Urbifossiella limnaea: one gene and its partner. Each later gene encodes a partner of the first gene's protein in a complex. Links are inferred from orthologs where the notes say so. Each region holds a gene or a part of one and is shown in the gene's direction. Other genes may lie near its edges. The genes, in order: mnmG and ETAA1_RS02390.

Region 1 (6,577 bases):
CTCGAACCGCGCCCGGGCCGCCGAGTCGCCGCTGTTGCGCGGGGTGATGAGCTTCAGCGCCTCGGTGCGGTCCAGTTCGGTGTTGCGGACGCGGTACACGGACCCCATGCCGCCCTGGCCGATCTTCTCCAGCAGTTCGTAGGGGCCGAACCGCGGCGCGGTGGTGGACAGGGCCGTGGTCAGGACGCCGGTGCTGGCGCTGCCGTTGAGGGAGCGGGTGGCGCCGGCGGACAGGTCCGACGCCTGGAGGTTGCCGACCGAGGCGACGGCGTCGTCGTCCGACCCCGACCCGGTGACCGTTTCGGGTTCCGCCATGGAACGCCTCCGCGCACCCGGGTCTGAGGATACCCCCGAGCACAGCCGCCGCCACGACAAACTCGTTCTTCTATCTGGGAATACGCACGAACCCTTACGCCCCTGACAAATGAGAGCCGAATGAGAGCCCGTGCCGGGTACGGGGGCGCCGAACCGGCAGAGCGGCACACGCGTCTGCTACGATGATCCGGTGCCGACGAACGGGTGTAGACGCGCGATGACCCTGACTTTTCAGTTCGACGTCGTGGTGGTCGGGGCCGGGCACGCCGGCGTCGAGGCCGCGACCGCCGCCGCCCGGCTCGGGCTGCGCACCTGTCTTCTCACCATGAACGCCGACGCCGTCGGCCAGATGAGCTGCAACCCGGCCATCGGCGGCGTGGCCAAGGGGCAGATCGTCCGCGAGGTGGACGCCCTCGGCGGCGTCATGGGCCGGCTCACCGACGCCAGCGGCATCCAGTTCCGCATGCTGAACGCGAGCAAGGGGCCGGCGATGCACTCGCCCCGCGCCCAGTGCGACAAGAAGCTCTACCAGTTCGCCGCCAAGCGGCTCGTCGAGGAGCAGCCGAACCTCACGCTGCGGCAGGAGATCGTCGAATCCCTGCTCCTGCGCGACGGCCGCGTCGAGGGCGTGATCGCCACCGGCGACACGCGCTACCTGGCGCCGGCGGTCGTGCTCACGACCGGCACCTTCCTCAAGGCGGTGATGCACACCGGCGAGGCGAAGACGGTCGGCGGTCGGGCCGGAGACGCCTCCGCGGAGGGGATGAGCGGCAGCCTCGCCGCCGCCGGCTTCGAGCTGGCCCGCTTCAAGACCGGCACGCCGTGCCGCCTCAACGGCCGCACCATCGACTTCTCCAAACTCACGCCGCAGCCCGGCGACGACCCGCCACGGCCGTTCAGCTTCGGGACGGACCGCGTCACGGTGCCGCAGGTGATTTGCCACAGCACGGAGACGACGCCGGCCGTCCACGACCTGATCCGCGCCAACCTCCACCGGGCGCCGATGTACAGCGGCCAGATCGGCAGCCGCGGGCCGCGCTACTGCCCGAGCATCGAGGACAAGGTCGTCCGCTTCGCCGACAAGGACTCGCACCTGCTGTTCCTCGAACCCGAGGGGCTGAACACCCGCGAGTACTACTGCAACGGCATCAGCACGAGCCTGCCGAAGGACGTGCAGCACGCGATGTTGAAGTTGATTCCGGGGCTGGAGAACGCAGAGGTCATGCGCTGGGGGTACGCCGTCGAGTACGACTACGCCCCCCCGACGCAGCTCCACCCGACGCTCGAAACGAAGCTCGTGGCGGGCCTGTACTTCGCCGGGCAGATCAACGGCACGACCGGCTACGAGGAGGCCGCGGCGCAGGGGCTCGTCGCCGGGCTGAACGCGGCGCTGAAGCTGAAGGGCGAGCCGCCGCTGATCCTCGACCGCAGCCAGGCGTACATCGGCGTGCTGATCGACGACCTCGTGACGAAGGGCGTCGACGAGCCGTACCGGATGTTCACGTCTCGGGCCGAGTACAGGCTGCTGCTGCGGCACGACAACGCCGACCGCCGGCTCACGCCGGTCGGCCGGCGGGTGGGGTCGGTCGGGGCGGAGGCGTGGGGCCGGTACGAAGCGAAGGAAGCGGGAATCGCGGGGCTTCAGAAGCTTCTCGCTTCTACGCGGTCCGACGGGGACACGCTGGAGACGTGGCTTCGCCGCACGGAGGTGGAGTGGGCCGCGCTGAAGGTGCGGCACCCCGCGCTGGCGGACTGGGACGCCCGGCCCGACGTGGTGGAACAGGTCGTGATCGAGGCGAAGTACCGCGGCTACATCGACCGGCAGGCCGCGGAGGTGGCGCGCTTCCGCAAGATGGAGGGGCGCCCGATCCCCGCGGCCTTCGACTACGCCGCAGTGCCCCAGTTGCGGGCCGAGGCGCGCGAGAAGCTGAGCCGTCTGCGGCCCCACAGTCTCGGGCAGGCAAGCCGCGTGAGTGGCATCACGCCGGCCGACTTAGCAGTGCTGTTGTTTTATCTCGATTGAGCCGTTATGCGGGGCCTGCCCGAGGGGGGAAGCCGGGGAACCGGCGGACCCCACGCGGGACGGGTTCCGGTCGCTCGTTGCGGCCGACCCGGGTGGGCCAGCGGTGGCAGCGGGATTCGTCCGCCGCCGCGCCAACCGGCTCGACCCTGCCTCCGACTCGCCGCGCCGGTTGCCGCAGCCGACCCAAATTGCCTTCCTTCCCATCCGGGAATCTGGCAAAATGGCGGAAGCTGCGGGGGCTGGGCGGTCGATGGGAGGGGTGGCCGAGTCGGCAACGGTGCTGACGCCGAACACGCAGGGAAGGTGTGACGCCGCGCTTGCGGCCCTTCGGGGCGAAGCGGGGTAAGCTCGGGAAGGGTTCCGGGTCGTGCGACCGGCTCCGGCTTCCGCGGCACCAGCGCCGCCGGCGGCTGCTCCTGTCTCTTGGTCCGAACAGGTCACCGGGTTACGATGGGTCGGGAGCGGTAAGGACCGCCCGGCCCGCGTGGGTTCACCGCCTTTCCTCCCTCCCCCGGCCTGCGGGGGTGGTACTCGGCAGCAGCGATTCACGGACGGGTTCCGGTCCGCCGCCGGCTCGGCCACGCGCCGCGCGGACCTCCTTCATGCGAGCCGGCCGGAGCCGGCAGGACGGGTACGCGTATGAAGACGGTGTTCACGACCGGCGAAGCGGCGAAGATCTGCAAGGTCAGCCAGCAGACCATCATCCGCTGCTTCGACAACGGTCAGCTCAAGGGGTTCCGGGTGCCCGGCTCGAAGTTCCGGCGCATCCCGCGTGAGGCCCTGTACAAGTTCATGAAGGACAACAACATCCCGACGGACGCTCTGGAGAGCGGCAAGCGGAAGGTGTTGCTCGTGGACGACGACCCGGACCTGGTGGACACCGTCCACCGCGCCCTGCAGGACGACGGCCGGTTCGAGGTGCGGATCGCCTCGAACGGGTTCGACGCCGGCATGATGGTGAAGGAGTACCGGCCGGACCTGATCATCCTCGACGTGATGCTGCCGGACATTAACGGCAAGGAGGTCTGCCACCGGGTGCGGGCCGACAACACGATGGAGGACGTCCGCATCATCTGCATCAGCGGCATGATCGAGGACGACAAGGTTCAGGAGCTGAAGCTGGCCGGCGCGGACGACTTCGTCGCCAAGCCGTTCGACGTGGACGTGCTGATCGAGAAGATGTGCGTCCAGCTGGACATCGAGGTCGCGGCGGTCGCGTAGGCGTTGATGATCGAGGATTGAGGATCGAGGATTGGGAGGGGCCGACGGCACTTCCCGATTCCTCCCAATCATCAATCCTCGATCATCGATCATAAATGGAGAGTCCCGTGCCACGGACGGCGGTGGGGCGGCGCGCGGCGGACCTGCCGTGGCTGTGCCCGAACACGACCGGGCTGGTCGCGCTGGCCGAGCGGCCGGACGACCTCCCCGCGCTCGCCGTCGCCGACCCAGCGTTGCTGGCATTTCTTGCGCGGTTCGCGCTCGGCACGGACGGCCGCGTCTGCCCCCAACGCTTGAACGGACCGCAGTTGCCCGAGGCGGCGGCCGCGTTCCTCGCTCACTCCGAAGCCGGCTGGCTCGACCCGCTCTCGGCGGTAATCGTTGAGATCGATGCCGTCGGCGGCCGCGCGGCGGAAGTAGCACGATCGCTCGCCGAACAGACGGGCCGCGCCGACCCGGACGCCGCGGAATTGGCCGCGCGGTTGGCGCCGCTCGGGTGGTACGCCGTCGCCGCGGCGGACAGGGCGGCCGCGGTTGCGTGCCTGCGGGCCGCGGACCCGGCTGCCTACCAGCGCGAGCATTGGGGACACGACGCCCATGCAATCACCCGGCGGCTGACGATGCGGTGGCGCTTCCCCGGGTGGTTGGCGACTGCGCTCGGCGGGCTCGGCCTGCCGGACTCGGCGCGCGCCGACGCCCTGGCCGACGTGGTGGCGCTGGCCGTCGCCGAAGCCCAGCGCGAGACCCGCGACCTGGGGCTGACGCCGAAGGTGGACGTTCAGCGGCTGCACGCCCGCCTGGCGAGCGGCCCGCGTCAGCGGGCTGTGCCTTTCGTCGCTGATGGGTGGGAGCAAGCGCACGCCGACGCGGGCCGCTCGCCTTCGGCCCTCAACCCGAATCCGTACCGCGTGCCGCTGCTACCGACGTTGCTCCGCACCGCCGCCGACGCCCGCCGCCGCAACGGCGCCGCGCTGGTGCTGCGCCTGGAAGCCGAGATCGACACGCTGCACGCCCGGCTCGCTGATGAGACCGCAAACGTCGATTTGCAGGCGGCGAAACTGGCGGCGCTGGCCGAGTTCGCGGCCGGGGCCGGGCACGAGATCAACAACCCGCTCGCCGTCATTTCGGGCCACGCCCAGCGGCTCATTCGCACCGAACAGGACGACGACCGCGCCGACAGTCTTCGCACCGTCGTCCGCCAGACGCAGCGAATTGCCGGCATCCTCCGCGAGGTGATGCAGTTCGCCCGCCCGCCGAAGCCCACGCCCGGCCGGGTGGCGGTCGCGGAGTTGTTCGCGGCGGTGGTGACGGAGCAAGAGCCGTTCGCCGCGGAGCGGTCGGTGCGGCTCGAGGCGACCGACGCCGCCGGGTCCGTCGACGCCGACGCGGGTCAGCTACGGACGGCGGTCGCGGCGGTCGTCCGCAACGCGATCGAGGCGGCCGGCGCCGACGGCTGGGTCCGCCTCCGGGCCGAAGCCGGCGCGACGACCGTGCGGCTCCTGGTCGAGGACGGCGGGCCGGGACTGACGGCGGACGTGGCGACGCACGCCTTCGACCCCTTCTACTGCGGCCGACCCGCCGGTCGCGGTCGCGGGCTCGGCCTGCCGACCGCCTGGCGCCTGGCCCGCCAGAACGGCGGCGACCTGCGCCACGAACCCGGCGCAGGCCCCACGCGGTTCGTGTTCACGTTCCCCGCCGCGCGGGAATCGGCATTCCCGACGCGGGAAGCGGCGTAGTCGATTTCGGTCCCTCCACGTCTTGAGTTCCGACACGCTCCGCCCTACGATTCGATCAGTTTCTCACCGGTCGCCGGGACGGAGTCCCGTCATGTGGCCGCGAACTCTGTACGATCTGGCGCGTGGCGCGGCGGATCTGATTTTTCCGCCCGCCTGCCTCCTCTGCGACGCCGCCGAGGCCGAAGCCGCGCCGTTCCGGCATGGGTTCTGCTCGGCCTGTCGCGACGCCCTGACCGCCGATCCGGCGGCACGGTGTCCGAAGTGTGCGGCGACCGTCGGGCCGCACACCGACCTGAAGGGCGGTTGCCCGGCGTGCCGGGGCCGCGGCTTTGGGTTCGACGCCACCGTCCGACTCGGCCCGTACGACGGGTCCTTGCGGGCCGCGATCTTGAAGACGAAGGGCTCGGCGGGCGAGCCGGTAGCCGAGATGCTCGGGCGGACGCTGGCCGAGGCGCGGGCGACCGAGTTGCGGGCGCTCGCGGCGACGGTGGTTGTGCCGGTTCCGCTGCACTGGCGCCGCAGATTGACACGCGGCTACAACCAGGCCGCTGCCGTCGCCGACGAGCTGGCGGCGGCGTTGAAGTTGCCCCTACGACCGGCGTGGCTGGTGCGGACGAAACCGGCCGAGCAACACACACAACCCTCCGCGACGGCACGGGCCGTGAACATCCGGGGCGCTTTCCGCGTGGGGCGCCGTGCAAGTTTCGCCGGGGCGTCGGTCCTCGTGGTGGATGACGTGATGACCACCGCGAGCACCGCGGCGGAGGCCGCCCGGATGATTCGAGCGGCGGGGGCGAGCCGGGTTGGAGTTGCCGTGTTGGCCCGGGCGTAACGGTCGTGTCGAGGGGACCAGGAACGCCGGCCAGGACAGGCGGCGACACCCGGCGGGGGGTACCCGGCGGGCAAACTGCTGGTGAAGGACCGCCGGCGCGTCTGATAGAGAACGAGTATCCCGTGCGGGACGCTGTTCGGGGGAGCGGCGGCCCGCCGGCTTCTGGGGGACGAGTTACCATGTTGCGGTTCGCGCTCGCGGCGGTGGGGGTGGCGCTTTCACTCGGGTCGGCCGCGGCCAACCCCGCCGCCCTGTTCGCCGAGAAGGTGAAGGACTTCGGCCCGACCCCGCGGGGGCCGGTCGTCACCCACTACTTCCGCTTCACCAACACCACCAACCAGACGCTGACGCTCGGCCAGCCGCGCGTCTCGTGCGGCTGCGTGTCGGCGTCGGTCAGCCAGTTCACCGTCGCCCCCGGGCAGTCGGCCGCGATCATCGCGCAAATGAACA
Region 2 (6,495 bases), 5.1 Mb from region 1 along the record:
TTTTCGTTGAGGTACGACATGAACGGCACCGCCGACAGCGGCTCGCCGGTGGCCCGGCGGCACAGCTCGCCGGCCCGGTAGCGGCCGCCGTGGCGGTGGATGTGCTGGCCCAGCCAGCCCTTGAGGCGGCTGAATTCGCCCCGGCGGAAGTCGTCGTCGAGCCCGGCCAGGTCGCGGCGGGCGGCGGCCATCAGTTGCGCGGCGTAGAGGTTGCCCAGGGTATAGGTCGGGAAGTAGCCGATGCCGCCGAAGCTCCAGTGGATGTCCTGGAGGCAGCCGCGGGCGTCGTCGGGCACGTCCAGGCCCAGCAGCGCCTTGAAGCGCTCGTTCCACGCCCCCGGCAGGTCGGCGACGGCCAGGTCGCCGGAGATCAGCCCCAGCTCCAGCTCGAACCGCAGTGCCACGTGCAGGTTGTACGTCGCCTCGTCCGCCTCGACGCGGATCAGCGACGGCTTCACCTCGTTGACGGCGAAGTAGAACCGCTCCGGCTCGACGCCGGCGAGCGCGGCCGGGAACGTCTGGCGGAGGCGCGGGAAGAAGTGGTCCCAGAACGGCCGGCCGCGGCCGACCTGGTTCTCCCACAGGCGGCTCTGGCTCTCGTGGATGCCGAGCGAGCACGCGCCGCCGACCGGCGTGCCGAAGTGCTCGGCCGGCAGGTTCTGCTCGTACAGCCCGTGGCCCGTCTCGTGCAGGACGCCGAAGAACGCCTCGCTGAAGAACCGCGGGTTGTACCGCGTGGTGAGCCGGCAGTCGCCGGGGCCGACGCCGGAGCAGAACGGGTGCGCCGTGGTGTCGAGCCGGCCGGCGGCGAAGTCGAACCCGAACGCGGCCGCGGCCGCCTCGGCGAACACCTTCTGCCGCTCGACCGGGAAGTCGCGTTCGAGCACGCTCCGGTCGGGCTTCTTGCCGCTGTCGCCGATGGCCTTGATGAGCGGCACGAGGCTGCGGGTGAGGCCGGCGAACACCTCGCGCACCTCGGCGACGGTCGCCCCGGGCTCGTACTCGTCGAGAAGGGCGTTGTACGGGTGGTCGGTGTAGCCGACGGCCTGCGCCTCCTGCCGCTTCAGGGCCACGACCTGTTCCAGTAGCGGGCGGAAGGCGGGGAAGTCGTTGGCGGCGCGGGCCTGCTGCCACGCCTGCTGCGCGGCGGTGGTGACGCGGGCCAGCTCCTCCACGAGCGACGCCGGCAGCTTGGTGCTGCGGTCGTACCCGCGGCGCAGCTCGCGCACGTTCGCGGCGGCGTCGGATTCGGGGTCGCGCACCAGGTCGCTCCCCTCGACCGCGGCCAGCAGCTCGCCGACCTTCGGGTCGGTGGCCTTGCCGTGGGCCAGCCCGGCGAGGAAGGCCATCTGCTCGCCGCGGAGGCCGGCGCCCTTCGCCGGCATGTACGTCTGCTGGTCCCAGCCGAGGACGGCGGCGCAGGAGTTGAGGACGCCGAGCTCCTTGGACCGGCGGACGAGTTCGGCGTAGCTGTCGGCGGCGGTCATGCGCGGCTCCGGGCGGGTATCATGTCGGTGTAGCGAAACGGGGGGCGGCGATGGGGACGAAGCTGGTCACGATCGCCACGTTCGACCAGGTGGTGATGGCGCAGATGGCCGCGGACGCCCTCCGGGCCGGCGGCATCGACGCCGTCGTGACCGACGCCGAGGTGGTGAGCATGGACTGGCTGCTCGGCCAGGCCGTCGGCGGCATCAAGGTGCAGGTCCGCGAGGACGACGCCGAGCGCGCCGTGGTCGAGCTCGGCCGCAAGTTCGGTGACGACGGCGAGGGCTTCGGGGCGGAGTACGACGAAGGTGCCGACGAGCCCGAGCCCGACGACGAGCCCGAACCCGCGGCCGGGTGCGAGGACGAGCCGGAACCGGCCGCCGCGCCCGTCGGCTCCCGCGACGAGTACGCCCGCCGGCTGGTGCTGGCGGCGGTGTTCGGGTTGCTGCTCCCGCCGCTGTGGTTCTACGCCGTGTACCTGTTTCTGAACGCCGCGTTCGGCGAGGGCGAGCTGTCCGACTACGGGCGGAACAAGCTGTTCATCGGCACCTTCGTCCTGGCCCTTGGGTTCCCGATGTCTTTGTTCATCCTCTACCTGCCGTTCTTCATCCTCTACATGTTCGCACCCGTATGAGTCTTTCTGGCAGTACCACGCCGCACCCGGACGATACCATCGTTGCGGTGTCGTCGGCCCCCGGCCCGGGGGCGCGGGCAGTCGTGCGCGTCGGCGGGCCGGCGGCGCGGGAGGTGGTGGCGCGCGTGTTCACGCCGGACGCCCCCGCCGCCGACCGCCACCTCTCCCCCGGCCGGCTCGCGCTCTCCGGCGTGCATTCGCCCGTGCCGGCGGACCTGTACGTCTTCGCCGGCCCGCGGTCGTACACCGGGCAGGACGTGGCCGAGCTCCACACCGTCGGCTCGCCGCCGCTCGTCGAACGACTCGTCGCCGACCTGCTCGCCGCGGGGGCGCGGCCGGCGCGGCCGGGGGAGTTCACGCTGCGGGCGTTCCTGGCCGGCAAGCTCGACCTGCCGCGCGCCGAGGCCGTTCACGCCGTCGTCGCCGCCGGCACCGACGCCGACCTGACGGCGGCGCTGGCCCAGCTCGCCGGCGGGGTGACGCAACCGCTCCACGCCGTCCGCGACGACCTGCTGAACCTCCTCGCCGACCTCGAAGCCGCGCTCGACTTCGCCGACGAGGACATCACGTTCGTCGGCAAGTCGGACGCGCTGTTGCGGGTGACGGCGGCGCTGGCCCGGCTGTCGAACCTGCGGCGGCAGCTCGACGGCCGGGCGGTCAGCGGGCGGGCGGTGCGGGCGGCGCTGGTGGGGCCGCCGAACGCCGGCAAGAGCAGCCTGTTCAACGCGCTCGTCGGCGGCGCCGCGGCGCTCGTCAGCCCCGAGGCGGGCACGACGCGCGACTACCTCACGGCCCGGCTGACGCTCGACGGCGTGGACGTGGAGCTGATCGACACCGCCGGCGCGGCCGCGGCGGCGGACGCCATCGAGGAGCAGGCCCAGCGGCTCGGCGCCGGGGCGGCGGCGGCCGCGGACGTGGTGCTGCGGTGCGCCGAGCCGGGGGACGCGTTTACCGGCCCCGCCGCGAGCGGCGAGCTGATCCGAGTGCGGACGAAGTCGGACCTGGGGGGTGACGCCGAGCCCGGGGTCGTGTCCGCGTCGGCGGTGGCGCCGGGGGGCGTGGCCGCGCTGCGGGCGGCGCTGGCGGAGCGCGTGGCGGCGCTGGCGCGGCCGCCGCTGGCGCCGAGCCAGAGTCGCTGCCGGCACCACCTCGACGCGTGTACCGCCGACCTGACCGCGGCGCACCGGCACCTGGCGCTGGACGACCCGCCGGAGTTGGCGGCGCTGGCCGTGCGGAACGCCGTCGGCCAGCTCGGTGAGATGGTCGGCGCCGTGTACACGACCGACCTGCTGGACCGCATCTTCAGCCGCTTCTGCATCGGGAAGTGAGTCGCCATTTTCGCTGTTTCTCGCGGCTTCCGTGACAGCGGAGCACGGAAATGAGCACGGAATTCGGTAGAATACCCCCGTGGAGTACGGAAATCGGGGGTGGGCGATGGCGCGCGGCCGGAAATCCAGCGTTCGCTACTACGCAACCAAAGGGGCGTACTTCACGCACTTCGAGGGGAAGCAGATTCGCCTCACCTCCGGACGAGGCAGGCGCGACGACGCCCCACGCCCACGTTGAGGAACGTGGCGGCTTCGGGTGGCCGAGGCGAAGCGGCTGCTCGCGCTACCGTTTTCGGAGAAGGACCACGTGGACGTGGCGATCGCCACCAACATGATCTCGGTCGGCCTCGACATCACCCGGCTCGGGCTGATGGTGGTGCTGGGACAGCCGAAGACGAGCGCCGAGTACATCCAGGCGACGAGCCGCGTCGGCCGCGACGTCGCCCGCCCGGGGTTGGTAGTGACGGTGCTCAACATCCACCGCCCGCGTGACCGCTCCCACTACGAACGCTTCAGCTGCTACCACGAGACGTTCTACCGCAGCGTCGAGGCCACGAGCGTCACGCCCTTTTCGCCCCGCGCGCTCGACCGCGGGCTGGCCGGCACCGTCGTCGCCCTCGCACGTCTCGGACTGCCCGCGATGACGGCTCCACTTGGGGCGCAAGAGATCCTCAAGAACCGCCCGGCGTTGGACTTCGTCATCGACTCGCTCGTGGCCCGGGCCGAGAAGATGCTGGAGGACAAGGCCGATGCCGAGGCCCTGCGGAGTCGCGTGCGGAGCCGCGTGATGGACCTGCTCGACGAGTGGAGCAAGATCGCGCACGACTACCACAACGACGGGATCGCGCTGCAGTACCAGGCGGAGGCCGGGGGCGCGCAGCCGCTCTTGTACACCTTCCTCGACCCGGAGCTGAAGAAGAAGCCGATGCGGCACCGCAAGTTCCGCGCGAACCGCTCGATGCGGGACGTCGAACCAAGCGTCAACCTGTGGGTGAAGACGTTCGACAACGCCGACGTCGAGGAGGACGGCCAATGACCACGCCGAACAAGCGGCCGCACGGCCAACTCCGCCACAGTCAAGTCGTTACCACCTTCGGGCCGGGCTCGCTCGTCGACCTGCCCAACCAGTCGGCGATCGTCGGCGGGCTGGAACACTGGTTCCAGGTGACGGACGAGATCCACGAGCCGCGGCTGATCGAGAAGCTGAAGCGGTTGCTCAACCTGCCGTCCCTGAAACTCTTCAGCCCGCCGCCGGACAATGAAGACCCGACGGCCCCCCGGACCGGGCTCACCGTCTGGCAGTTCCCCGAGTGGTTCATTTCGCAGAACGCGTCGCGCCTCGACCACGGGGTGAACCGCGGCGAAGGGGTGTTTATACCCCGCCCGGGAACGATTGATCTGTTCGTCCGGGTGTCGATTGCGTCTACTCTGGCCCGTGCGTGAGCATCACGTTCCCCGGAGCCACGGATGGCTACTTGGTTTCGCCCCGCCCTGTCCGCCGACGAGCAGGTGGCCGTCCTCGCCGACCGCGACGGTCACCCCGACCCGGTCATCCGCCGCAGGATGCTCGTCCTGTGGGCCGTCCACCTCGGCCACGGCCGTGAGGACGCCGCCCGCCTCGCCCACGTCGGGATCGCCACCGCCAAGCGGTACGTCCTGGCCTACCGCGACGGCGGGTTGGACGGACTCCGGCGCTGCGACCGCCACATCCCGACGAGCGAACTGGCCGACCACGCCGACGCCATCCGCCAGTCCCTCACCGCCACCCCGGTCCGCACCATCGCCGAGGCCGCCGACCGCATCGAACGCCTGACCGGGCTTCGCCGTGGCCTCACCCAGACCCGCACCTTCCTGGCCGGGCTGGGCTTCCGCTGGCAGCGGACCCGGGCCGTCCCGGTGCCCCCAAAAAGTCGCTGACCGAACACGTCGCCACCCAGCGGCAGTTCCTCGACACCGAACTGCGACCGGCCCTGGACGCGGCCGCCGCCGGCACCGCGCACGTGCTGTTCGTGGACGCCGCCCACTTCGTGTACGGGACGTACCTGTGTTGCCTGTGGTCGGTCCTGCGGGTGTTCGTCCGCGCCGCCAGTGGCCGCCAGCGGTTCAACGTGCTGGGCGCATGGGACGCCGTCACCCGCCGCCTGCTGAGCGTCACCAACACCACCGTGGTGAACACCGACACCATGTGCCAACTGCTCCGGGCCATCGCCGCCGAGGGGTGGGTCGGGCCGGTGACGGTGGTGCTGGACAACGCGCGGTATCAGCGGAACAAGGTGGTGCAGGGGCTCGCGGCGGAGTTGTCCATCCGCCTGCTGTTCCTGCCCAGCTACTCACCCAACCTGAACCTGATCGAGCGCCTGTGGGGGTTCGCCAAGCGGCGGAGCGTGTACGGCAAGTACCACCCCGACTTCGCCTCCTTCCGAGCGGCCATCGAAGACACCCTGGCGGGCATCCCGTCCACCCACGCCGAAGCGCTCGAATCCCTCATGACGCTGGAGTTTCAGACGTTCGAGGACGTATCACTCCTGGCCGCGTAAGGTATATTCCCGTCCGAGCGACGCGGCCGGGGTCAGCCCGCGTCCGGCTTCCGCCGCGTCGCGTCGCGGTCGAGGCCGTTGAGCGTGTCGGAGCGGAAGCGGCCCAGATTCTCCTCCGCGTGCGCCGCCTCCTCGGGGTTCCCGGCCAGCGTCTTCTTCAACTCCTGACGGCGGTGCTTGTTGCCGCGCTTCTTCACGGCCCGCTTCACCTCGCGCATCTTCCGCTTGTCGGGATCGACCGGCATGAGCAACCCTTTGTCTTGAATCCTCACACGGGTCGCCGCACACTGCCGGCATGGCCCGCGTTCTGATCGCCACCGACGCCTGGCACCCGCAGGTGAACGGCGTCGTCCGCTCGCTCGACACCACCGCGCAAGTGCTGCGCCAGTGGGGGCACACGGTCGAGGTCGTCGAGCCGACGGCGTTTGCGTCGGTCGCGGTGCCGTTCTACCCGGAAATCCGACTGGCGATCCCGCGGCCGGGGCGGGTGTACGACCGGGTGCGGCGGTTC

Evidence for each region.
Region 2: the proteins of mnmG (region 1) and ETAA1_RS02390 are in contact, whole or in part, in a solved structure (PDB 9HIP), measured with the Escherichia coli proteins. The link is inferred for Urbifossiella limnaea from one-to-one orthologs.

What each region holds. Positions count from the first base shown.
Region 1 is NZ_CP036273.1:5,669,475-5,676,051, forward strand. The notes cover bases 1-2,935. They hold mnmG (tRNA uridine-5-carboxymethylaminomethyl(34) synthesis enzyme MnmG), read left to right. Parts: upstream 1-532; coding sequence 533-2,338; downstream 2,339-2,935. Other genes in these bases: ETAA1_RS23125 (serine/threonine-protein kinase), read right to left, coding at 1-315. Also shown: ETAA1_RS23135 (response regulator), read left to right, coding at 2,978-3,559; ETAA1_RS23140 (sensor histidine kinase), read left to right, coding at 3,667-5,295; ETAA1_RS23145 (phosphoribosyltransferase family protein), read left to right, coding at 5,387-6,127; ETAA1_RS23150 (DUF1573 domain-containing protein), read left to right, coding at 6,307-6,577. UniProt on the Escherichia coli protein: NAD-binding protein involved in the addition of a carboxymethylaminomethyl (cmnm) group at the wobble position (U34) of certain tRNAs, forming tRNA-cmnm(5)s(2)U34.
Region 2 is NZ_CP036273.1:558,732-565,226, forward strand. What follows is about bases 1,454-4,306. They hold ETAA1_RS02390 (tRNA modification GTPase), read left to right. Parts: upstream 1,454-2,166; coding sequence 2,167-3,447; downstream 3,448-4,306. Other genes in these bases: ETAA1_RS02380 (carboxypeptidase M32), read right to left, coding at 1,454-1,487; ETAA1_RS02385 (hypothetical protein), read left to right, coding at 1,538-2,119; ETAA1_RS02395 (helicase-related protein), read left to right, coding at 3,704-4,306. Outside these bases: more of ETAA1_RS02380, read right to left, coding at 1-1,453; more of ETAA1_RS02395, read left to right, coding at 4,307-4,483; ETAA1_RS02400 (hypothetical protein), read left to right, coding at 4,480-4,890; ETAA1_RS32665 (helix-turn-helix domain-containing protein), read left to right, coding at 4,915-5,364; ETAA1_RS02405 (IS630 family transposase), read left to right, coding at 5,361-5,984; ETAA1_RS02410 (hypothetical protein), read right to left, coding at 6,017-6,229; ETAA1_RS02415 (glycosyltransferase family 4 protein), read left to right, coding at 6,280-6,495. UniProt on the Escherichia coli protein: Exhibits a very high intrinsic GTPase hydrolysis rate. Involved in the addition of a carboxymethylaminomethyl (cmnm) group at the wobble position (U34) of certain tRNAs, forming tRNA-cmnm(5)s(2)U34.